Syntrophobacter fumaroxidans MPOB: one gene and its partner. The protein of the gene in region 2 interacts with the protein of the main gene of each other region in a pairwise test. Links are inferred from orthologs where the notes say so. Each region holds a gene or a part of one and is shown on either strand. Other genes may lie near its edges.

What was found.
Region 1: the proteins of rpe (region 2) and eno interact in binary tests that used the Escherichia coli proteins (3 or more experiments, as listed by UniProt). The link is inferred for Syntrophobacter fumaroxidans MPOB from one-to-one orthologs.

The regions. Positions count from the first base shown.
Region 1 is NC_008554.1:94,679-106,798, reverse strand. What follows is about bases 9,179-12,120. They hold eno (phosphopyruvate hydratase), read right to left. Parts: upstream 11,319-12,120; coding sequence 10,038-11,318; downstream 9,179-10,037. Other genes in these bases: epmA (EF-P lysine aminoacylase EpmA), read left to right, coding at 12,079-12,120; efp (elongation factor P), read left to right, coding at 11,502-12,074; SFUM_RS00420 ((Fe-S)-binding protein), read right to left, coding at 9,179-9,546. In the rest of the region: SFUM_RS00455 (nucleotidyltransferase domain-containing protein), read right to left, coding at 1-667; SFUM_RS00450 (ABC transporter ATP-binding protein), read right to left, coding at 856-2,712; SFUM_RS00445 (hypothetical protein), read right to left, coding at 3,555-3,737; rbp (RNA-binding regulator), read right to left, coding at 4,548-4,916; SFUM_RS00435 (DUF3558 family protein), read left to right, coding at 5,470-6,030; SFUM_RS00430 (LutC/YkgG family protein), read right to left, coding at 6,496-7,272; SFUM_RS00425 (LutB/LldF family L-lactate oxidation iron-sulfur protein), read right to left, coding at 7,318-8,745; more of SFUM_RS00420, read right to left, coding at 8,764-9,178. UniProt on the Escherichia coli protein: Catalyzes the reversible conversion of 2-phosphoglycerate (2-PG) into phosphoenolpyruvate (PEP). It is essential for the degradation of carbohydrates via glycolysis.
Region 2 is NC_008554.1:2,375,064-2,387,148, forward strand. The notes cover bases 9,165-12,071. They hold rpe (ribulose-phosphate 3-epimerase), read right to left. Parts: upstream 11,008-12,071; coding sequence 10,321-11,007; downstream 9,165-10,320. Other genes in these bases: SFUM_RS10085 (two-component system sensor histidine kinase NtrB), read right to left, coding at 9,165-9,237; SFUM_RS10090 (EF-hand domain-containing protein), read left to right, coding at 9,772-10,110; SFUM_RS10100 (phosphoglucose isomerase-related protein), read right to left, coding at 11,070-12,071. In the rest of the region: SFUM_RS23935 (RHS repeat-associated core domain-containing protein), read right to left, coding at 1-1,485; SFUM_RS10070 (hypothetical protein), read right to left, coding at 1,826-2,077; SFUM_RS10075 (RHS repeat-associated core domain-containing protein), read right to left, coding at 2,098-6,399; more of SFUM_RS10085, read right to left, coding at 8,101-9,164; more of SFUM_RS10100, read right to left, coding at 12,072-12,085. UniProt on the Escherichia coli protein: Catalyzes the reversible epimerization of D-ribulose 5-phosphate to D-xylulose 5-phosphate.

The DNA of each region.
Region 1 (12,120 bases), 2.3 Mb from region 2 along the record:
GGAGCAGGTCTTCCATACCCGGAGCCCTGACCGTTGCGCCTTCGATTGCGACCGTCACGCTACGGGGCCAGAGCCGATCCAGGTCCTGGAAGAAGGAGAAGCACGGCGGCGACAGTCCCCAGTGCAGATCCACCGTCGCCTTGCCGTCATTGCGGACGAAATGGTGTTCCGAGCGCGTCAGGTAGAAATGTTTTTCGTAGGCTTCCGGGAGCCTCAGCGCGGGTTGATAGCCGATTTCCCGCAAGAGGTCCTTTGTCTTGAGGAAATCGTTCCTGCGAACCAGAAGGTCCAGATCCTGGAACCGGCGCATGGCGATGCTTCCGTAGGCGGCCACGGCCAAAGTGGGGCCCTTGAACACCAGGCAACGGATGCCGCGGCTTCCCAAGGCTTCGAGTATTCTGATCAGTTCATAGCTCAGCAGGAGATTTCCGGCGAAATTGGCTGCATGCTTGCGCTTCATCGTCTCCAGCACGGATTCCGGCACTTCGCGCCAATGGGATTCCTTGAGCACCGCGTGCAGGATCGGCAGGATTTTGTGGGCCTCCGCCAGGCGGAGGAGGGCGTCCCAGTCGAGGCGGCCCTGAAGCTGCCGCGCGATTCGCGTCCTTTCGTCCCTGCCGGAGTAGTGGCGCACGCATCTCAGGATCAACCCGGATTCAGGGGTCAATGGAATTCCGGCAATTGTGTCGGGTTCCCGGGCTTTCAAGTTCACTCCCCGTCAACTTTGGGGTTCCGGAATGTCCCCCTGCCGCCGCAAAACGTATCCCGGCCGCCCGTGAAGCGCCCGTCTTGAATCCGCCCGTCCGACACGGGTTTTTCTCGTTCCGGACGTGACGGGATCAACAATGGAGACCCTCACGGCTCCGGCGTCGAGTCCCGGTCGAGATTTCGCATCTGCCGTCGCCAGGATTCGGCGTATCGGCCCCCCTGTCGGAGCAGTTCCTCGTGAGTCCCCGACTCCACGATGCCCCCGTTCTCCATGACGTGAATCATGTCGGCCCGCATGGCGGTAGTGAAACGGTGGGTGATGAGAATGGCCGTCCGCCCCTGCGCGAGTCCCCTCAGCCTGCCGAGCCAGTCGGCCTCGGCCCATGAATCCATCGAGCTGGTCGGTTCGTCCAGGATCAGTATGGGAGACTGCCGCAGGAAAGCTCGAGCCAGAGCGATGCGCTGCCATTCGCCCGCACTCAGATCGATCCCGCCCTCAAACCACTTCCCGAGCAAGGTATCGTAGCGGTCCGGGAAGCGCTCGATGAATCCGTCGGCTCCCGCCCGTCGCGCCGCGACTTCGACGGCGGCCGAGTCCTTCATTTTCCCAAGCTCTCCGTAACCGATGTTTTCATGCACCATGGCGCTGTATTTCACCGGCTCCTGGAACAGGATGGTGATGTTGTCCTGCAACTCTCTCAGGGGAATGGATCGCAAATCTACTCCGTCCAGTTCCACCTGTCCCGCCTCGGGATCGTAGAGTCGGCACAGAAGTTTTATCACCGTGCTCTTCCCCGCCCCGTTGGGACCTACCAGAGCAACCATTTTGCCGGCGGGAACGGTGAGGCTGAAATCCCCGAGGGCCCACTTTTCACTGGCGGGATAGCGGAACGCCACGTGCCGGAAGCGGATTCCTTCCCGCAAAGGCGCAGGAGCGCTCACAGGCCTTTCCGGTTCGCGGATTCCCGGTTCGAGGCGGAAGAACTCGAAAAGGTTTTCAAGAAAGAGGCTGTTGCTGTAAATCTGGCCGACGTTTTCCAGCAGCCCTCCCATCATCTGCTTGCCCTGGTTGAAGGCCTGGTAGAACAGGGCCAGGTCCCCAAGCGTGATGGCGCCGAGCAGCACGCGCCAGACCATCCATGCCATGGCGGCCCCTGTGATGAGCAGCCCCACGATGCGCGCCCCCAGATCCGCCAGGGCCCGGTTACGGGTCAGAGCAAGCCGGTCGCGGCGCAACGCCTCCCGCAGGGTGCGGAAGAGCGCGCTGAAATGACTCCCCAATTCGAACACGCGGAGCTCCGCAGCGGTTTCACGGCTGGTCATCACCCAATCGTAGTACCTGCTCTTTCTCTCATCCACCGTTGTGCGCAGCCACAATTCATGTTCGCGCAAGTTCTGGCGCAGCACCACGCAAAAGGCCGGCAGAGTGCTGACGATCAATATCAGCGGCAGCCAGGGTCCAAACTGCAAGAGCACCGCAGCCATGGCCACGAGGGTAATTCCGTTCTGAGCCAAACTGCCCAGGTTTTCCAACAGGATCATCGGACGGTACCCCGCCTCGAACTGCGCGCGGTACAGACGGTCGAAGAATTCGGCCGATTCATAGAAGGCCAGGTCCAGTTCCATGGATTTTTGCTGGATGAGGTGTTTCAGGTGATCCTGGAACAAGCCGGACTGGGCCGTGCGAATCCAGATGGTGAGGCTCCGCAGGGCATCGGCGACCAATGTGACGGCGGCCATTGCGACGATGACGAGGAGGAGCGAACGGAAACGGGGCGCGGGCTGCCCACTGCCGACCGCGGCCGCAAGGCCGTCCACCAACACCTTGAGCAGCCACACGTTGGCCACGGGAAGCAGGCCCTGCAGCACCACGAGCAGGCCCCACGCAAGGGTCCAGCCCCTGGTCGCCTCCCAGACCATGAATACGGCACGCACGAGATTCGGGAGTTGAGCGGCCGCCTTGCGAAATTTTGCAGCCAGCTTGTGATTGCTTCGGCAGACCATCCGTTCGACTCGAAATAGGTACGGGAATTGCGGTCACCGGGTTTTCACGCCGTGCGGGGCGTCTGCCTCCGTGCAATCGGGGCGTCCGAACGACATGATGAGGTTGAAGGAGCTTAGGAGAGTTTCCTCAAGGACGCAAGCACTATGTGCGTTCGTCCACGCCGGGGTGGGTTCGAGAGTCGCGACACGGGTTGCCGGAGCGCCGCGGGCAGAAATGCATCGACGCGGAGGGGGACGATGTTGCCTCCGCTCATCCATGGGCTCCGCGGTGAGCGCCCGGCAAAGATGAACCGAAGCCATGCGCGCCGGTCCATGCCTTTGAGCGACCAGGCGCCGGGAATCCGCGGCCGGGCGTTTCGCTATGAATAGCAGGGGATTGCTGCACGAAAACAGACGTCGGGTCAGGAGCTTCCCTATACGTGACGCTACAAATGATTGCGCCGGGTTATGCTCCTCACCGTCCCGGACGCCCCGGATCGCAATCCGGGGCGGTCCCCGGGGAACGGTCTTTTTCTCCCGATTCCGCCCTGCGCTTCAATGATGCCGATGACTCACCTTCTTCGTCGCGAGCCTGATGCCCGGGCAGTCCGGCTCATCCAGGCCGTTTTTTGCGCAGGAATCATTCATGTTGCCGTGCGGAAATCTGATCGGATGGATGGAGTTTCGATTATTGCGATTCTATGAGCACCTTCAGGCCGCTTCAGCGCGATCGGGAATCCGCGCACACGGCTTCAGCAGCCGGTTTCCCGGCATTCGGCGGCGCATGATAAGGAAAACGCGCCCGGAAGGAGCACCCCGCCGGGCGCGCTCTCAAGAATGTCCATGATGTCGTCCGTTCGATCCTATTCGTCGAAGTCGATGATGAGGTCCGCTTCGTTGCCGCACACCTTGCAGACTCTCGTCTCTTTCTGCTTCTTCTTCATGACGCCCGCTTCGGGAATCTCCACCATTTCGCACGTGATCGTCATTTCCGCTTCGTTGCCGCATTTGTCACACGTACATACTTCCCTTCTCTCCGTCGCCATCGTATCTTCTCCTTTTGCGTTAATAATGAGCTAATGGATGAGCACTCCAGCCTGAATATCACGGCTATCACTATAATCATCCTTTGAGCAAAACAAGGGGGGCAAGAGCATTTTTCTTCCGCAAAAAATTCTTCGAACGTGCCGCTACCCGATTTTAGTGTTATCTCAATAGGATGGAAAATCAGGACCCATGTCGGAAACCCCTTTCCCATTGACCGGAGGATCGATTGTCCGCGCGACATGAGCAGATGAAAGCGGCGGGACGCCGCCGGGAAGGATGTCTTCCTCAGTCCTCCCGAAGTTCGAGAGACAGGCACGGGGCTTCAAGCTCGGTCCTTGAGGTAAGGCGGTTCTCCCGGGACGGCCCCGAACTCACCGGAATTTACGAGAAAGCCCCGAGAGCCGACCACATCCCCGGGGCTTGTTGCGAGCTTTCGGCCTGTTCCGATCAGCAGGAATCTCGACAAGAACCTTTGCGATTCGTTGAAAGCTGAAAGGTCATGGCCTTCCGAGGGCGAAGCGGGCCGCCCCCGGGTTGCGCCCCGACCATACTGACCAGCGGACCGCACGGATGGAAAACCTTCCGGCCCACCGATCGGGTGATCGAGGCACACCACTGCTTCATGGAATTCGCCGTGAAAGGGGGTAGCACTGCGCGCAGAGCCGACCGTCACACGGGACGACGCCCACAGGGTTCCGTGTTTGCCCTCCCGAAAGCGGACTCCATTAGATGTTGAATTCTTCCGGGAATACCCGTTCGATCCTTCCCACCCGCCTCGGGATGGGAAGGGTGTTCAAAAGCGGACGGGATTACCAGCCTTTCTTCCTTCCACCACCGCCGCCGCCGAATCCGCCGCCGCGGCCTCCACCTCCGCCGTAGCCGCCACGGCCGCCGCCGGATCCCCCACGGGGCCCGCCGCGTCCCCGGTCTTCCCTCTGCTTGGCTTCATTGACGGTCAAGGGCCTGCCGTTAAAATCCTTCCCGTTGAGCTCGGCGATGGCCTTTTGGCCTTCCTCCTTGGTCGACATTTCAACAAAGCCAAAACCGCGCGACCGTCCCGATTCACGGTCCTCAACGACAGTGGCCGACTCCACCGTGCCGACCTGCGAGAAGAGTTCCCGCAGCTGCTCGCTGGAAGTCTGAAAAGACAGGTTGCCCACATAAAGTTTCATTGACATAAACTAAAATCCTCTCCGCTGTGCGATTGACGATACACTTATGAAACAGACTACTCCTGAAGAAACCCGGGCCTGCGTTCAAAGCCCACAAGACTTCCCAATGCTCCTCCTCCCGAACTATCCCAGGCACAGCTTCCTCTTTTTCACAGCGGAGAACGCGGCCGTTGATAAACGAGAGAGACATCTTGGTCCAATTGTAAAGACATCCCGAAGCATTTGCAAGGGAAGTTCCATTAAATTGAGCGGCACGCGGCGGCGCCCCCTCCCAAAACCGGGAAAAGCCCCATGTCCTCACCCCCGCGAGCCCCCGTGTGCCGGAAGCTCACGATGAAACACCACGATCGGCTCCAACGGGCGGGCCGGAAGGGTCGAGACCGTGGGCCGCGCTGCCGTTTGGCCCACTTTTGTGTGCGACCGTCGTCCGGGTCCCACCTTGTCCCGGTCCCGCCTGCTTGACAAGAATCTCTTTTCTGGCATGGTATAAGCTTTCGGCATTGGAACGCCTGCCCGGATCGGGCGAGATGAACGGCACCCGAGAAAAGGAGCTCGAACCATGCAAACGCCGCGGACGCTGACGGTCCTCCTGGCTCTCACCGTTTTCCTGGTGTGCTCCCCGGGCTGCGGCCAAAGCAGTTCCTCCGACAAGCCGCAGAAACCGGCGGCGGCTTCCACCACGCTTTCCAATCATCCCACGCCTTCACCCGCGGGCAAGGCTTCCGCGTCCGTAAACCGGCGTGTCGATCTCGCCTCCCTCAAGCCCTGCGGCATCCTGTCCCGAGAGGAAGTGGAGTCCGTCTTCGGAACCGTCAGGGGCGAACCGCGGGAAGACGTCTCGATCAGTGGCGAGAAAGGGTGCACCTATCGCAACCTCAAAGGCAATTTTGCGGACATTGTTGTCTACGAGCCCGAGAAATGGAAACTGCAAAAAGTCGTCCGCAAGAATGTCAATCCCGCGGAAGGCATGGGCGATGAGGCCTTCTGGGCCAGGGTCGACAACACGGTGGAGCTCTGGGTCCTGCTTCGAGACCGGGCGGTCGTGGAAGTCAGGGTGAGCACAAAGGATTTGGAGCAGGCCAGGAAGCTGGCCCAGTGCGTTATCGACAAGCTGCCGTAGAGTTGGATGACACATCGTTCCGCTCCACCGGCCATCGCAGCCATGCAGCGGTGCGGATCCGCGAAAAGCGCCGGATCGAGCGAGCCGCGCGCGCGTCGGCGTTCACCCGGACCCTGCGATTTGCTCTTGTTTCTCCCCGCTTGCGAAACGGGAGGGACTGTCTATATTCAAGAGCACAGAAGACGATTCCTGACGGATTCACACTTGCGGGGACTGAGATGAAAACGTCTTTCGAGGACGGAGAACGGGGAGCTCGGAATCCAGGGACGGGCATGGACCCCGTTTTCGGGTCGAGCGCTCCCACGAAATGCCGTGTTCCCGTAGACATTCCTTCCGAACTGCACGGGCCTCTGTTCTACCCTCTTTCGAGGACTGAGCGGCCATCAGGCCGCGGCCGGCGAGAGCCAAGAGCATGGAGTCTCCCCGCGAAAGCAAGGGATGTATTTCGAGAGGCCCGCCGCGCGCTCAGTTCGCTGTTGAAGCAGCGGGGCCGATGATCACCACAATATGGAGCTCGCGCGGTCCGTGTGCGCCGTGAACCATGGACAGCTCGATGTCCGCCGTCTTGCTCGGACCCGTCACCATCGTCAAGCAGTTGGTCAGCCCTTCATCTTCCCTTTCCCGGGCTTCCCATCTCAGGAACGCGTAAAGCTCCCGGAGGTCCGCGAGAATCTGATCCAGGGTAATCACCGCAATGTGAACGGAAGGAACGAGGGAGAGCATCCGGGGCTGACCGGGTCTGGTCTTCATCACCAGGGTCGCGGTGTCCGCGACGCAATAATCCGCCGCCGTCACTCCGATGCAGGATTCCACCACGTTTTTGCGGATGTGCTCTAGTGATTCTTCCGCAGGCATGCCTTCAAGCCCGGGAGCGCACAGGCCGGCCGTGAACACGGGCACGTCCGAGTCGGCCAGAATGCGCGTCAGGTCCAGGCGAGCCGGCAACGGATGCCGCCACACCGCCACGCGCTTCTCCACACCCCACTCCGGGCACGTTTCCCGCACCAGCCGCGCGACGGCCAGGGCTGCGGCCCCGGCGTCCTCGACCGCCGTCACGCCGATTTTCAGCGGACCTGCCCTCTCTCTCAGCAGCTCGAGCAGTTCCAGGCGGGAGTCCCGGCTGCGGGTTTTCGCATCGTGGATCGCCCGCAGAACCTCGCGATCCGGCCTGTCCCGGAACAATCCTGCGGGGACTTCTCTCCGCCCCGGAGGAAATCCCAAAGCCCGTCTGACATTTTGCATGAATCGTGTTCGGTCCGTCGCCTCGCTCGGCTTCATCTTCTTCCCCTATCGGAGTTCCTTCCACCGTTTCCTGAAGGCTCGTCCATCGAGACGCTTGATGTCGCGGCTTTGCGTCCACTCGTGAAACGGGTAAGGCAGCCGGGTTATGGTGTCCTTTGCGCCCGGCGGCAACCGTTGCAGGAAAGCCGCCGCGGTGAGTGCAAGCGCGTAGAGACCGGGTGACCGTACGAGTCCGGCCCACAGCGTGAAGAACAGCTTTTCGGCGGGCCGCTCACGCTTTACGCCCCACCCGTCATCCCCGTCGGCGAGCTTGGACCGCAGCCGCAGGAGCATCCCGGGAATATCGATGTGAAGAGGGCACGCGTCCCGGCACGCCCCGCACAGGGTCTCGCCGAGACACAGGTCTTTCGCCCGGTTCACGCCCACGAGCAGCGGAGTCAGGACCGAGCCCACCGGACCGCAATAGACGTGTCCGTAGGCGTGTCCCCCGATCTTCCCGTACACCGGACACACGTTGAGGCACGCGGCGCAGCGGATGCAACACAGGATTTCCCGGAAATCCTCATCGGCGAGGATCCTGGACCTGCCGTTGTCGAGAACGACGAGGTGGAATTCATCGGGGCCGTCTTCCTGGTCGGGCTGCCTCGGACCGCCCAGGTAGGAGACATAGCCCGCCAGCCTCTGGCCGGCGGCGCCCATGCAGAGCAGGCGAAGCAGGACGTCGTGGTCTTCGAGGCGCGCCGCGATCCTTTCCATGCCCATGATGGCGATATGCACCCGCGGCAAGGTCGAGGCCATGCGAATGTTGCCCTCGTTGGAAACCGTAGTGATGTGGCCGGTCTCGGCGCAAGCCAGGTTGCAGCCGGAAATTCCCATGTCCGCCTCCAGGAATCTCTGCCGAAGCGCATTCCTGGCCGCCCGAGTGAGCGCAACGGGATCGTCGGTGTACGGAATCCCGAGCTTTTCCGAGAAGAGCCGGCCCACTTCCACCTTTGTCTTGTGAACCGCGGGGGCGATGATGTGAGAAGGAGGTTCGCCCGCCAGTTGGACGATGAATTCGCCCACGTCCGTTTCGCACACCTGGATGTCGGCCTCCTGCAGAGCCTCGTTGAGGCCGATTTCCTCGGCGACCATGGACTTGCCCTTCACCACTTTCTTCACTCCAAGCCGCCTGGCCGTCTCAAGGCAATACTCCACGGCTTCCCGGGCATCCCGGGCAAAAAAGACCCGGCCTCCACGGTTGAGAATTTTGTCAGCCAGCCTATCGAGTAGAACGTCGAGGTTTTCGATGGCCCGCATACGGGCCCGGCGGGCTTCCAGCCTCAACCCCTCCGCATCCGAAAGACTGGAGAAGGCGGTGGCCGTGGCCTTGCTGATGCGCTCCTGAAAATCGCTCAAAGCTTCCTGCAGGTGCCGGTTATTGAGGGCTTTCCCGGCTTCCTGCCTGAACAGTTCGGTCCTTATGCGGGTCATACGGAGTCCCCGGAGTGTTCACCGACACGGCGGGTGAGGAACCCGCCGGGCAGGTGACGGCAGGGCATCGCTGGAGCCTGCCAGGAGTTGAGCGATATGCATCGCCCGAACGGGATGCCGAGTGCGGCTGAGAATCCCCTGGATGTTCATCAGGCAACCCATGTCGCATCCAACCACGGTGTCCGCCCCGGAATCGAGGATGTTCCTCACCTTGTCCTTGAGGATAGCCGTCGAGATGTCGCCGTACTTGAACGAGAAGACGCCTCCGAAACCGCAGCACCGCTCGGAGTCCTTCATTTCCACGAACTCCACATCCCGCACCCGCCCGATCAGCTTTCGGGGCTGTTCGCGCACTCCGAGACCACGCAGCAGATCACAGGAATCGTGATAGGTGACCTTCCCGCGGTATCGCGCTCCGACATCTTCGATCCCCAGCACGTCCACCAGGTATTCGGTCAGCTCGAAAACCCGCCCGCCCACGGCGCGGGCCTTCTCCAGCCACCCGGGGTCGTCCCTGAACAGTTCCGGGTATCGGTGCCGAACCATGGCCACGCAGGACCCGGATGGGCAGACAACGGTCCCGGCACTTTCGAAGGTCCTGATGAAATGCCTGGCCGCCACCACGGCTTCCTTCCGGTACCCGGCCTTGAAAGCCGGCTGGCCGCAGCATGTCTGGCCGGCGGGATAGCACAGCTCCACTCCCAGTCTTCGAAGTACCTCGACCATGGCCTCACCCACTTCGGGGTACATGCCGTCGATGATACACGGAACGAACAACGTCGCTTCTTTACGCCCGTTCATGGCTTTCCCGCGCAAATTGAAAGGATGCGTACCCAGGCAAACGATCCCGTCGTTCGGCGGCCATAGGCCGTTCGGGACGTCGAAAAATCAATCGATATTTTTGAACCGGAAGAAAAATCAAAAAAGGGGCCACGGTACCGGGACCGTGACCCCTTGATTTTTCTGGAGGCGGCAAGCGGATTTGAACCGCTGAATAACGGTTTTGCAGACCGCTCCCTTACCACTTGGGTATGCCGCCGGAACATGATCTGCTCTTTGTACCGGAAATGCGGGATCCTGTCAAGGGCTAGTTCACCTCAATGTAGTTCACCTCAAGACGGGTTCCGACCGGTTCGCCTCAAGGCGTGCCGCGGCAATGGCGAGCCGTCCAACGGTTCCGTTCGATACCGGAGCTCACCGGTTCGAGCCGATTCGAGACGCAGCACCCGTGACGCCGGCAACCCTTCAAGCCCTGTCCCGTCATTTCCGCAAACTGCCGTGAGCCGGGCGCACTAGACTCGAAACGCCGACATTCCGGCGTAGCAACCCGAAGCCCCGAGCTCTTCCTCGATCCGGAGCAACTGGTTGTACTTTGCGATCCGCTCCGACCTCGAAAGGGACCCCGTCTTAATCTGACCGGCGTTGGTGGCGACGGCCAGGTCGGCGATCGTCGTGTCCTCGGTCTCTCCCGAGCGGTGGGAGATGACCACGGTGTAACCGGCTTTGAAGGCCATATTGATGGCCTGGAGGGTCTCGGTCACGGTGCCGATCTGGTTCAGCTTGATGAGAACCGAATTGGCCACTCCGTCAGCGATGCCTTTTGCAATGATGCTCGTGTTCGTCACAAACACGTCGTCGCCCACCAACTGGACATTGTAGCCGAGCTTCCGGGTGAGCGCCTGCCACCCGCCCCAGTCGCCTTCCGCCATGCCGTCCTCGATGCAGATGAGCGGATAGCGCCCTGCCCAGGCTTCGTAGAATGCGATCATCTCCTCGGCGCTTTTCGTCGGGCTCTGTTCGGCGCTCATGTGATAGGAGCCGTCCTTGTAGAATTCGCTGGCCGCGGCGTCGATGGCGATGTAGATGTCCTCGCCCGGTCGGTACCCGGCCGCCTCGATAGCCTGCATGAGCACTTCCATGGCTTCTTCATTGGAGCTCAGGTTGGGAGCGAACCCGCCCTCATCACCCACGGCGGTGTTCAATCCCTTGGACTTGAGCACCTTTTTGAGGTTGTGAAAGGTCTCGGCTCCCATTCTCAGGGCCTCGCCGAAGGTCGGCGCGCCCGCGGGAACGATCATGAACTCCTGGATGTCCACGTTGTTGTCGGCGTGAGCGCCGCCGTTGATCACATTCATCATGGGCACCGGAAGAAGAGAGGCCATGGCCCCGCCCAGGTACCGGTACAGGGGAAGCTCGCACTCGGCCGCCGCCGCTTTGGCCGCGGCCATGCTCACGGAAAGGATTGCGTTTGCACCCAGGCGGCCCTTGTTCTCCGTTCCGTCCAATTCGATCAGAAAACTGTCCAGGCCGACCTGGTCGCGCCCGTCCATGCCGATGACTTTGGGAGCGATTTCATCATTGACATTTTGAACCGCCTGTAGCACTCCTTTGCCGAGGTATCGGGCGGGGTCCCCGTCACGCAGTTCGAGGGCCTCCCTGGAGCCCGTGGAAGCCCCGGAAGGGACAGCGGCGGTGCCGGAATAACCGCTGTCGAGGATGACCTCGGCTTCGACGGTGGGATTGCCTCGCGAATCCAGGATCTCTCTGGCTTTAACGGAGAGAATCTCGCTCATGATATGGTTGCCTCCTTCGAAATGTTGGATTGAAAGAACGGCCGGCGACCGCATCCATGGGGCATCGTCTTGAACGTACGGAATCGAAACGGTCGCCGGATCAAGCGTCTTGACCCATTCAAAGACATTTCATTACAATAGGTAATTTGATTTGGGTAATCAATCCGAAAGAAAGGAAATTACATGGGAGTCACACTGACCGCGGGCGACCTGCGCAAGGGCCTCAAACTGGAAATGGACGGAGAGCCGTACATCATCGTCGATTTCGAATTCTCCAAACCGGGCAAAGGGCAGGCCCTGTACCGCTGTCGCTTGAAAAACATGATCACCGGGTCGCAGTTCGACCGCACCTACCGGTCGGGAGACAAGTTTCAGAGCGCCGATCTGGAAGAACAGGACATGCAGTTTCTCTACAAGCAGGGAGACAGCTATCACTTCATGAATACGACTTCCTACGAGCAGATCGAGATGTCCGCCGCCCAGGTCGGAGACGCCACCAACTATCTCATCGAGAACCTCGTCGTCAGCATGCTGATGTTTCAGGGGCGCCCGATCGGCATCAGCCTTCCCAACTTCGTCGAGCTGAAGGTGATCCGGTCCGACCCCGGGATAAAGGGCGACACCGCGGCGGGGGCTACGAAGCCCGCCACGATGGAAACCGGTTTCATCATCCAGGTTCCTCTTTTTATCGAAGAGGGAGAAACGCTCAAGATCGACACGCGCAACGGCAGCTACGTGGAACGCGTCAAAGTGTAGGACCATGCCGGAACGGAATATCCTGTCCGCAAAGCGCGACGCGCTC
Region 2 (12,085 bases):
GTTGATAGGATCATTCTCCGTGTAAACATACGGATTGATCCCGCCTGCTAATCCTATCGGGTCAGGGGTCATGTACCTCCCGGTTTTTGGATCATAGTACCGGTGCCGGTTGTAATGCAAGCCCGTCTCGGCATCGTAGTACTGACCCGGGAAGCGGAAGTTGTTGACGACGGTGGAGGCGGGATGGATCGTCGCTTCGCCGAAGCCGTCGTAGGCGGCTTCCCAGACCGCGGTGTTGGTGGAATCGGTCATGAGCTCGGGCGTTCCCAGGAGGTCGTTGTGAGTGAAGTACACGCACACCTTGGTGTTCCCCGAACAAACGGCCCCGGCGCCGGGATCGGCCATCGCAAGGCGGCTCCTTCCGTGGTGGATGTACTCCTTTTGAATGCCGCCGCCGGTTCCCTCGGCCTCGCAGACGAGGTTCCCGCTAAAATCGTAGAGATAGAGCGTCGCGACCCCTCCCGCCGTCTTTGCCGCCCTCTGGGCGAACCCGTTGTAGACGTAGGTGCCTAAGGGGTTTCCGTCTTCGGAGACTCCGATCAAACGGTTTTCCTGGTTGTAGGTGAAAACCCGGTTCGTTCCCGAGGCGATAAGGATCGTGTTCCCGTTGGCGTCATAGTCGAAGGTTTTGCCTTGCGCGGTCGCGACGGCGCTCAGGCGGTTCGTTCCGGCAGCGTAGGCGTAAGTTTCGCTCACCGAGGCGTCAACGATGGTGTGAAGCTGGTTTTCCGCGGAGTCGAAGTCGTAGGCTTTTGTCAGCTGCGGGCGCTCGGCAAGGCTCAGCCGGTCCAAGGTGTCGTAGGCGTAGACGCGGTTCACCCACGGAGTGGAGGCCGTGCCCGCGATCGTGTGAAGCTGCCCGTTGGGGTAGTAGGTGAAGTCGCGCTGCATGGAGGCGCCGCGATTTGCCGCGGTGAGACGCCCGTTGAGATCGTATTCGCTCACCACGCTCCCGGCGTTTCCCCAGCCCATGCCGGTGGCCTGGCCGAAAGGCTGGTAGGTGAGGTTCTCGAGGATGGTCGTGGCCGATTCGGCCCCGTAGGTCGTGCTCACCCCGGTGAGCTTGCATCCGCAACCCGCGCGGCTGTAGGTCACCGTCCTGCCGCTCGGATAGGTCAGCTGGTTCACTCGGCCCGCGGGGGAAAACGTGCGCGAGAGGGTGAATTGAAACCCCGAAACGGTGGATTTCTTCTCCTTGAGCCTTCCCCTGGCGTCGTAGTTCAAGAGGGTAGTGCCGGAAGGATCCGTGACGGTGGTCGGATGCCCCTTGCCGTTTGCGCGCTGGTCGTAGGTGTAGCTCACCGTGTAGGCGCCAAGATCCCCCACGGCCGGGTAGCTCGCCTCCTTGATCCGGTAGAGAAGGTCGCTGGTGTAGTCCGTGCGGATGCCTCGTGCATCGATCCTCCACACCAGGGTCCCTTCCGCCCGGTACCCGTACGTGGTGGTCCCGGAATCCGCGGAACCGACCCCGATGAGGTTCCCCATGTCGTCGTACGTGTACGTGGTGGTGTGCCCAAGGGCGGGATTGGCCGGATCGCCCGGCCAGGAGGGGATTCGCCACGGTGGTTACGCGCCTTTTGCCGGCAACCTTTGTGACGGCGTAAGAGCAAATCCGATTGCAGGAATCCGCCACATCCGCCTGGCTGCCGCTCACGCAGCTCACAGAAAACAGCCCCTTGGCGCCCAGGAGAGAATATCGATTTCTGTCGGGACAGCCAGGAATTGCAGTGTTCGCAGAACTGACCGCCAACCCCTTCGACAGCTCCGGTCGTCGATTCGGGTGTAAAAGTGAAAAGTGTAGGTTTGACCCCGTAACCGATACTGTTCACCTTCCTCTAGCGAAAGCTATTAGAGTTAGAAAAAATACTGCTATTCCAATGAATCCGACAATCCGCAGAGAAATAATATAGCTGTGACTCTTCATCCACTCAAGAAATGGGTTGAGTCTGGCAGCTGATGGGTATCGGGCGAAGTATTTAAGGGCTGCCGTCTGAATTTTATCTGGGAAAAAGAAGCACGCTACCCCGCCCAATAAGAAAGTTGAGGCGATCATCAAAGTACCCAGTTCATTTTTCATTGGATTCTCAACTCCTTATCTTACCACCCGAATCCGAATTTTGTTACTTTCCAAGAGTAATGGTAACTTGCCCCAGCTTGAGGGGATACAAAGCCGACCTCCGTGCCGGTGCCGACACCAGGGGTCCATGTTTCCCCGCCGCCCCCCCAGAATCCCGCACCAGCGTTGAAGCTATGACCAGACAAGAAATTATCCAATGTCTTTTCGCAGGGCTTTTCGCTTGTATCCAACCATCCTACTGTCGCGCTAAGAGAAAAAACTGTTGCCGCTTTTCCAACAGTTCCACCGGGCCCCGCGTAAAAATTACCATATCTATCCAAAGCTACCTGTGCGGTGCCTCCAAGCAATGTGGCTGTCCACGGGGTTGGGATTGCTATATTAAAGTTAATTGATACATAGTCGGGAAACCGCCAGAGTCCGTAGAGATCAATGAAATTGATCGGGTCGTTTTCCGCATAAGTGTAAGGATTGATCCCCCCTGCAAGCCCGATGGGATCAGGGGTCATGTACCTTCCGGTTTTGGGATCATAGTACCGGTGCCAATTGTAATGCAAGCCCGTCTCGGCATCGTAGTACTGGCCCGGGAAACGGAAGTTGTTGACGACGGTGGAAGCGGGATGGATCGTCGCTTCGCCGAAGGCGTCGTAGGCGGCTTCCCAGACCGCGGTGTTGGTGGAATCGGTCATGAACTCGGGCGTTCCCAGGAGGTCGTTGTGGGTAAAGTACACGCACACCTTGGTGTTCCCCGAACAAACGGCCCCGGCGCCGGGATCGGCCATCGCAAGGCGGCTCCTCCCGTGGTGGATGTACTCCTTTTGAATGCCGCCGCCGGTTCCCTCGGCCTCGCAGACGAGGTTCCCGCTAAAATCGTAGATATAGAGCGTCGCGACCCCTCCCGCGGTCTTTGCCGCCCTCTGGCCGAACCCGTTGTAGACGTAGGTGCCTAACGGGTTCCCGTCTTCGGCGACGCCGATCAAACGGTTTTCCTGGTTGTAGGTGAAAACCCGGTTCGTTCCCGAGGCGATGAGGATCGTGTTCCCGTTGGCGTCATAGTCGAAGGTTTTGCCCTGCGCGGCCGCGACGGCGCTCAGGCGGTTCGTTCCGGCAGCGTAGGCGTAAGTTTCGCTCACCGAGGCGTCAACGATGGTGTGCAGCCGGTTTCCCGCGGAGTCGAAGTCGTAGGCTTTGGTCAGCTGCGGGCGCTCGGCAAGGCTCAGCCGGTCCAGGGTATCGTAGGCGTAGACGCGGTTCACCCACGGCGTGGAGGCCGTGCCCGCGACGGTGTGAAGCTGCCCGTTGGGGTAATAGGTGAAGTCGCGCTGCATGGGAGCGCCGCGATTTGCCGTGGTGAGACGCCCGTTGAGATCGTATTCGCTCACCACGCTCCCGGCGTTTCCCCAGCCCATGCCGGTGGCCTGGCCGAAGGGCTGGTAGCTGAGGTTCTCGAGGATGGTCGTGGCCGATTCGGCCCCGTAGGTCGTGCTCACCCCGGTGAGCTTGCATCCGCAACCCGCGCGGCTGTAAGTCACCGTCCTGCCGCTCGGATAGGTCAGCTGGTTCACTCGGCCCGCGGGGGAAAACGTGCGCGAGAGGGTGAATTGAAACCCCGAAACGGTGGATTTCTTCTCCTTGAGCCTTCCCCGGGCGTCGTAGTTTAAAAGGGTGGTGCCGGAAGGATCCGTGACGGTGGTCAGATGCCCCTTGCCGTTTGCGCGCTGGTCGTGCGAGTACGTCACGGTGTAGGCGGCAAGATCCCCCACGGCCGGGTAGCTCGCCTGGTTGATCCGGTAGAGGGCGTCGTTCGAATAGGTCGTTTGGATGTTTCTCGCGTCTATCCTCCACCAGATGGTCCCCTCCGGCCGGTACCCGTAAGTCGTGGTCCCGGAATCCGGGGAACCGACCCCGATGAGGTTCCCCATGTCGTCGTAGGTGGTGGTGGTGGTGTGGCCAAGGGCGGGATTGGCCGGATCGCCTTCCGGATCGACCACCTTGGCGAGGTTCCCCTGTGAGTCATATTCGAAATGGGTCACGGCATTCCCGGGCCGGGTGATGGAAATCACCCGGTTGAACGCGTCGTAAGCGTAGTCGGTCTGGTTCCCGTTGGGATCGACAACGGATCGCACGTTGCCCGAGGCGTCGTACTGGGTGCGGGTGTGGGTGACGCCGTCGGCTTCGTATTCCTTGAAAAGAAGCCCCGGATAGTCCGAACCCGAATAGCTCCAGGTCCTCTCCCTGGTGATTTCATCGGCGGCCGTGAGGTGCTGCACGCTCGTGAGATTGCCCGCCGCGTTGAAAATGGTCTTTACATAATTACCCTCGTGATCGGTCACCCGCCGGGGCTGCCCGTAGGTGTTGTCGTAGGTGTGGGACTCGTTGACCCCGTCCTCGTCCGTTCGCGTCGCGGGAAGCCCCGCGACGTTGTACGTCACGGTGCGCACGCTCGAGTCGGCCGTGTTGTGGATTTCTTTTATCCTTCCCCGGCTGTCGTAGACGAAGGTTTGTTCCTGGGCGTTGACGTCGGTCAGCTTTCGCGGGTTCCCCGCGGCGTCGAAGTTGGAAAACACCGTGGCCCCAACGAGCGGCCGGGTAACGGACAAGAGATCGTTCGTCGTCGCATCGTAGGCAAAGGTCGTCGTGTCGCCGGTTCCCGAACGCGGCCCGTCGATGGTGAGCACCTGTCCCCCGGCGTTGTAGGTCAGGGCCGTAACGTATTCGTAGGACGCCACGGTTCCCGCCACCGTCTTGCGGTAGCCTTTCTCGATCTTGCGGTAGAGCAACTTCGTGGGGCTCTCGTTGTAGACGGCCGGGTCGTCACCCGCGGCCGCCGGATCGTCGTAATCGAAGATCGTCTCCTTGTTGCCCGCTCCCAGCACACTGGCTTCGGTGCGGGTGAGCACCACGTTCATGCTCGGATGCCAGGTGTAGGCGATGGTGCGGGGCTGCGCGCTCCCCGCCGCCAGAATCACCGTCTGAGGATAGCCCCGCACGATGAAGTTCCGAAACTGGTTGACGACTCCCCTGGGGAAGGTCGCGTCCGTGAGGTTTCCCGTGCTCGCATCATAGGTCCAGGCAAGGGCGTTGCTTGCCGCATACGGGGCGTTGGCGGCCTTATCAGGGTCGCCGGGGTAGGCCGGATTCACCACCGCCGTCACGCGCTTTCTCCCCGCAACCGTTGCGACGGTGTAGGAGCGCACCCAATTGTACGGATCCGTCACGTCCACCTGGGTGTCGCTCACGTAACTCACGGAAAACGATCCCCTGGCGCGCCGGCTCCGATGCCAGGCGCACCGGTCCTGGGCGTCGTAGGTCCATTCGAACAGGGTATGGTTGGCCTTGTTTTGCGTGAGGGTCAGGTTGTGCACGTCGTTGGCGTCGGCATACTCGTAAGTGAACCCCGAGTTGTCCGCATAGAGCACGGAAGTGAGGTTGGAATTTGCATCGTAGGTGAAGGTCGCGACGGTCCCCGTCGAGGTCGTGTTGGGAAGCGGCCCGGTGATGGTTTCGAGCAGCCCGGAACCGTTGTAGCTGAAGGTGAGTGCTCGGCCCGTGGATGGATCGCTCACCGTGGACGGGCGGTTCTGGGCGTCGTGGGTGAGGCTCAGCCGGTTTCCCGCGATGTCCTGGATGTGGAGCAGCAAACCCGTGGGAGAGAAAATGAATATCGTGCCGTCCAGCGGGTACCAGGCGTAATTGCCGTTCACGAGAACGAGCACTTTGGTGTGATCGTTGAAGGCGCCCCTGTAGACCCCGGCGCTCTCCTCGGTGAAATACCTGGCACGGCCCGTGGAGTCGACGACCTTGAGATAGGGGTCGGGGGAGACGGGAGGCGTCAGGCTCGCCCCGTAGGTGTGGGTCCACCCGGTGCCGAGGATCCCCGAGGTTTCGGCCCGGCTGTTGTAAGTCCTCCCGAAGGTCAGCCCCAAGCGGTGGGCGGAGGGGTAGGCAAGATCGGCCGCCGTCTCCACGGCGTTTCCGGTGAGGATGCTCACCGTCCCCCCCAGCACGTCTCCGCCGGGAAAGAACGCTTCGGTGTCCACCCCGTAGTCGAGGTCTTCCAGGGCCGGCTTGGCGCTCAGCGCTTCGCCGTGCCCCGGGCTCGGGGAAAGCCCGGTTGCGCCCTTGCCGCCGGCGTGGGCGGCCAATAGACAGCGCGCCGCCGAGGCGGTTTCGATTCGAGCGGTTTCCGTTAACGGGACCCAAGTGTCGTTTCCCGGAGAATTGAGGCCGGGCGCGACGGGCAAACCGGCCCAGACGAGAGGGCATGAGAGTACAAACACACACAGGAAAAACCGTGCCGATCTGCGAAATATCTTATTTGCCATCGTTGGCTCCTTCTCCGCCAGGAAAGAAGAATCTGTGCCGAACCGGCTTCAAATTCAGCCGCGCGCAAGAACACCGGAACAAGCTGGATACGATGCCTTAATTAAATGAGCGACATAACCATCAACCAAATCATGATTCAGTGCGAGCTTGGCCCGTTCCCGACAAGGCTCGTGCGTGAGTGCTCATGACCCTCTGTGTTTCGCAAGAGTTCGTGAAATCATTCCTGCAGCCTTCCACGCCATCACTGTCGATTTGCTCTTCCGGAAATGCCGGGGGCTTTTCACTTGCATGTCCTCGTCCAAATCTTTATCCACCCCACGAAATCCTTACCGGTGGGCTGACAAGCCGAGCAGGGGGAACTCAAACCGCAGGTAGCGGTACTTCCGCACATCCCCGGAGAAGCTATCCAGACTTCGTACCTGAAGGCACCGTCGACGCAGACGGCACACACACTGCCCCAGTCACAACACCCCTGTGCGCCGGTTCTTACCCACTGGCTGTTCAGGTCTATGCAGGCAGATGTGGAGACCTTTCGTCCCATACCATCAAAGAGGTTAACGTGGACGGCGCCACAATCGCTCTCATCGACCGTGAGATTCAAAGTGCCGGTTTCCGGATCAACCTCGTATTCCACGGTACCCACATCCACTTGCCATGTGTATGGGGGTGATCCGCCAGATGGAGTGAAATTGTGAGTGCCAACCAGCAGACAACCCTCGCTGGAAAGGTTCTCAGTCGGTGGGATGATCGCAGGTTCCCACTGAGGCTGGATATTGACTTCTCCCGGCACACTTTGACCTATCCCGTTGCAGGGTTGTGCCACGGCAAGCCGCACCCCACCTGCGCTCAGGAAAAGACTGATGGCGAAAGCGAGCAGTAATAGACTTCCGTTGAATCGTCCCGGCTTGAACATGATCGCTCCTTTTGCTGCTGATCGGAAAACACTCGGTTGAGACTGGCACTCTATGACTGGCACTCTATGACTGGCACTCTATGACTGGCACTCTATGACTGGCACTCTATGACTGGCACTCTATGACTGGCACTCTATGACTGGCACTCTATGACTGGCACTCTATGACTGGCACTCTATGACTCATAAGTCATTAGATGGCTACGATACAGAATAGCATGGCAATGTCAACACGTTTTTTTAAGATTTTTGTTAAAAAATTCTAATGTATTTCTTATGACACAATGGACAGTCTTTGTCATTTACTCATTTATATGACTCCATTGAATGTTGAAAATATTATCAAGAAAATGAGTGAGATTATGGTTCGTCTTGACTTGGCCTTTATGATTGCCTCCAATCAAATAACGCAACTTAGATGCTAATCCGCTTGACTGGATCTGATTTATCTCTCTTCTCTGAATCTCGGATCGGATGGAATATTGAATTCACGAATGTCCTTCCAGGCGCGGCAGGAGTCCGGAGGAACCATCGTTTCCTTCAACCCGCCCCCCTTCGGTCCCGCAGGCGCGATGCTTCGGTCCCGCAGGTCCGTCCCTGAGGCTTCCGGAACCTATCGACCGGACAACCGGCAAAATACATGGAAAATAGAATCGGGAGGTTTCGGGCGACTTAGCGGCGGGGCCGCTCTTCATCGTTCAAGCGTGCCCGCAGGGAATGACCATTCGTGTGAGGTGATGATATCATCAGTCCGGGAGTTCCTGATTCTTCGTTGTGAGCCCCCGGTTCATGGAGATTTGTGAAAAGTGAAAAGTGTAGGTTTGACCCCGTGGTCTTCGGAAAGGCGCATCGTGCGGATGGATCGACGCCTCTCGACGGGCAGCCTCAGATAGAAGGTCGCCCCCTCACCCGGGCTCGAAATGACCCCGACGCATCCGCCGTGGGTTTCCGCAACCCGCCGGACCACTGCCAGGTCGATTCCCACCCCGTCCGGTCTGGTACTGAAAAAGGGATTGAAAACATAGGGCAGATCGTCCGCGGATATTCCCGGGCCGTTGTCGATGACGCTCAACTCGTATTGATCGGACATGCTCCTCGACAGGATTTCTATCCGCCCGCCTCCGGGCAACACCTGGATCGCGTTCTCGATGATAATGGCAAGCGCCTTGGCGATCAGGTTCCGGTCGACAAGAAGCACTGCATCGTCGACTGTCAGATGCAGCTCGATCTTGCGTTTTCTCAGCTCGTCCTCGTAGGATTTTGCCAGTTCTTCGATCAAATCCCGAATGACGGTCTCCTCCAGTTGAGGCGTGGGGAGCCTGGCGAAGAGCTCGACTTTGGCGATCAGGTTTTCGATGCGCCTGAGACTTCTCATGGAAATGTCATGGTATTTCATCAGTTCATCATCCCCGGAGTGGGTCTTGTAGATCCGGTTCAGAAAACCTCCCAGGCTGACCAGGGGGTTCCTGATCTCGTGAGCGATCCCGTTCGCGATCTTGATCAGGTCCTGGTAATGGCTTCCGGCGGCGGTCCGCTCCAATTCCCTGCGCTTCTCCACGTCCTCGACACAGAACAGCAGAATCTCCTTCCCTTCTTCCGGGTCGACGTGGCGCTCGACCGACATCGAACAGACGAACCGCGACCCGTCCTTGCGAACCAGCATGAGCTCCCCGTCGAACCGTCGATGCTTCACGGCCAGGTGAAGGATGTTGGGACACAGGCACGAAACGTCTTCGGAGGTGAAAAGAAGGGAGAGGTCCTCGCCTTCGAGCTCATGGGGCTTATACCCCAGAATCCTTTCCACGGCGGGGCTTGCGCTCAGCACGCGTCCCGCCGTGTCCGAAAGGATGATCGCTTCCTTGATGGAAGAGAGAATGATCTCCCAGAGTTCCCCGTGAGTGCAGCATGCCTCGATGAGTTTCATTGGCCACCTTCCTCGACGTTCCCGTGGAACGTCCCTCGTCTTTGGCTATTTGATTGCATAACAAACGGCAGCGACGTTCCCGTGGAACGTCCGCTGTCGGTGAATGGAACGGCAAGACTTCCGACATGCGCGTGCCGCGGCTTTGAGCGGACTCAGCCCATACGCCATTTTCGCCCTTGCACGCGGCGGAATCCACAAAAAGCGTCGCTCCGGACGGGATTTCCTCCGTTTTCCACCGGGGGAAGGCCGCCGACATTCAGACTGAGCCCTCACAGCGGAGAGTCACCCGGGGGGAGAACGCGGGAAACCGGTCCGATCCGCACCAGTCGTATCCCCGATTGACATCGAACGGGCAGTGTCTAGATTGGAGTCAGACCGTGGACCATCCCGAAGCGGAACCCCAGTTCTGCGCTGCGCTCCCGTCCGTACGTTTTCTCCGACAACCCGGCCGGACCAAACACCGACACGAAGCGAGAGCCCCGCATGCCGGGCGCATTCGGGATGAAGGCTCGAACGTCAGCAAAGGAGTGGAACATGAAAGCATCAAGACGGACGGCACTGGGTATGGCGCTGTTGATCGCACTCACCGTGTTTTGGACCGGTTTGGCCGCGGCTCAGAGCACCCAGGCACAATCCGCTCAGCGGCCCATGATGAGGTGTTCGGAACGGTTCGACAAGCTGGATACCAATCACGATGGAATGGTGAGCAAGGACGAGTTCATGGCGGTACCTCATCGGCGCGGGAATGCGGAACAGAACTTCGCAAACAGGGACGGCAACAAGGACGGCACCCTGACGAGAGAAGAATTCTGCTCGGGCGCAGGCCCCGGGGCAAGGGGTAAAGGCGGAGGCAGAGGGCCAATGCCCCAGTAATCTTCAGCCCGTCGTTGACCACCGCCTTCGGGGGTTTTTCCCGAAGGCGGATTCTTGTTGGAGCGTTTTCATTTAAAGGGAGCCGTAGCGCCGTCAAGGCTTGTCTTCGGAATAAAGACCACAGCCCGCGACGAGCCGCGCCACACCCGGCGCGGCGTCATGCCGGGAGCCCATAGCCCCGTGCCTTCGGCCCCCCCCCGCAGTACCCGCCTAGCGCATGCGCTCCACCAGACCATTGACGTTCCGGGCGTAGTCGTTCCCGGCAAAAACCGCCGAACCGGCCACAAAGACGTCCACTCCCGCATCCACCAGGTCGTCGATCGTGCCCCGGTTCACTCCTCCGTCCACTTCGAGCAGCACCGGGAGCCGCGACTCATCGATCATTTCCCGGCATCGGCGTATCTTGGGAAGCATGGAAGGAATGAATTTCTGCCCTCCGAACCCCGGGTTGACGGTCATGAGAAGCACCATGTCAATGTCGCCGAGGACGTCTTCGACGGCGCAAAGGGGGGTGGAAGGGTTGAGGGTCACCACGGGCCTGGCCCCCAGCTCGCGAATGCGTTGAACCGTGCGGTGCAGATGCGGGGAGACTTCGGCGTGAACCCCGAGGTAGTGGGCCCCCGCCCGGATGAAAGCCTCGATGTACCGCTCCGGCTTTTCGATCATGAGGTGAACGTCGAGCGGCAGGGCGGTGACGCCGCGGATGGCCTTCACCACATCGGGACCGATGGTGATGTTGGGCACGAAATGGCCGTCCATAACGTCCACGTGAATCCAATCCGTTCCCGCTCGTTCCACCGCCTTGACTTCTTCCGCAAGCTTCCCGAAATCCGCCGACAGGATCGACGCGGAAAGCTTGCTCTTTCTCTTGCGCTCCGATTCCGGAAATTCCGTCATCACGTCTCAGCTTCTCCCGTTTTTCCCACCGCCGGGTCACGCACCGTCTATCCACATCACCGTCAAAGCGCCTCTCTGAACGCTTTCTCGAGGGCCGCCAGGCCCTTGACCGGATTTCCGGCGATGTGCACCCGCAGCACGCGCCGACCGTGCTTTGCCAGGGCTTCGAAATCGCCCAGCGCCTGGGCCCGTCTCAATACCCCGAACGTGTATGGCTGCCCCGGAATCGGGGCGTCTTCCGGGTCGTCGCAGGTGATCAGCAGGAACACCCCGGTATTCGGCCCCCCCTTATGCAGCTGCCCCGTGGAATGGAGATACCTGGGGCCGAAGCCCAAAGTTGTGGCCAGCTTCAGCCGGTCCCTCACCAGGCCGCGCAGATTCCGCAGGCCCGGCTCGACACCGGAGGCTTCAGGCAGATAAGCGAGAAAGGCCAGGTAATCGCCGCTTCGGGCTCCCTTCAGAAACCGGGACAACGCCTGCCCCGCGGAAGCCGCGCCCGGCGCAATCCCGTAAAACTGCAGGGGACCATCCCCCAATTCAATCTTGCCCTCGACCAGGCAGCCCTCGTCGCGCACCTGCTCCAGGAACCGCTTCGTGATGTCCTTGCTTTCCTGCACGCTGGGTTGATCGAAAGGGTTGATCCCCAGGATCGCCCCGGCGGTCGCGGTCGCAATCTCCCAGCGGAAAAATTCCCGGCCCAGATCCAGCCGGTCGGCCATCGGGACGACGATCACCGGGTGCCCCGCCTTCCGCAAGGCGTCGATTCGAGATTCGAGGACCCCGTCCACCTCGTCTTCAAGGCAAAGGACCACGAACAACCGGTCATCGTCGTACACCGCAGGATCGCCGAGCGGTTCGCCGACGACTGGGACAATACCCTTGCCTTCCTTTCCGGTGCTTTCGGCGATCAGTTGCTCGAGCCACATGCCGAGGGCCGAGAGTGATTCGGAAGCGATCACGGTGAGTTTGTTGCGGCCGCGCAGGGCCATTTCTCCCATCACCACGCCCAGGGTCATGCCGGGATTTTTCTTCACGGGAACGTCCGGCCCGCACGCTTCCATCATGGACAGGCCGCGGG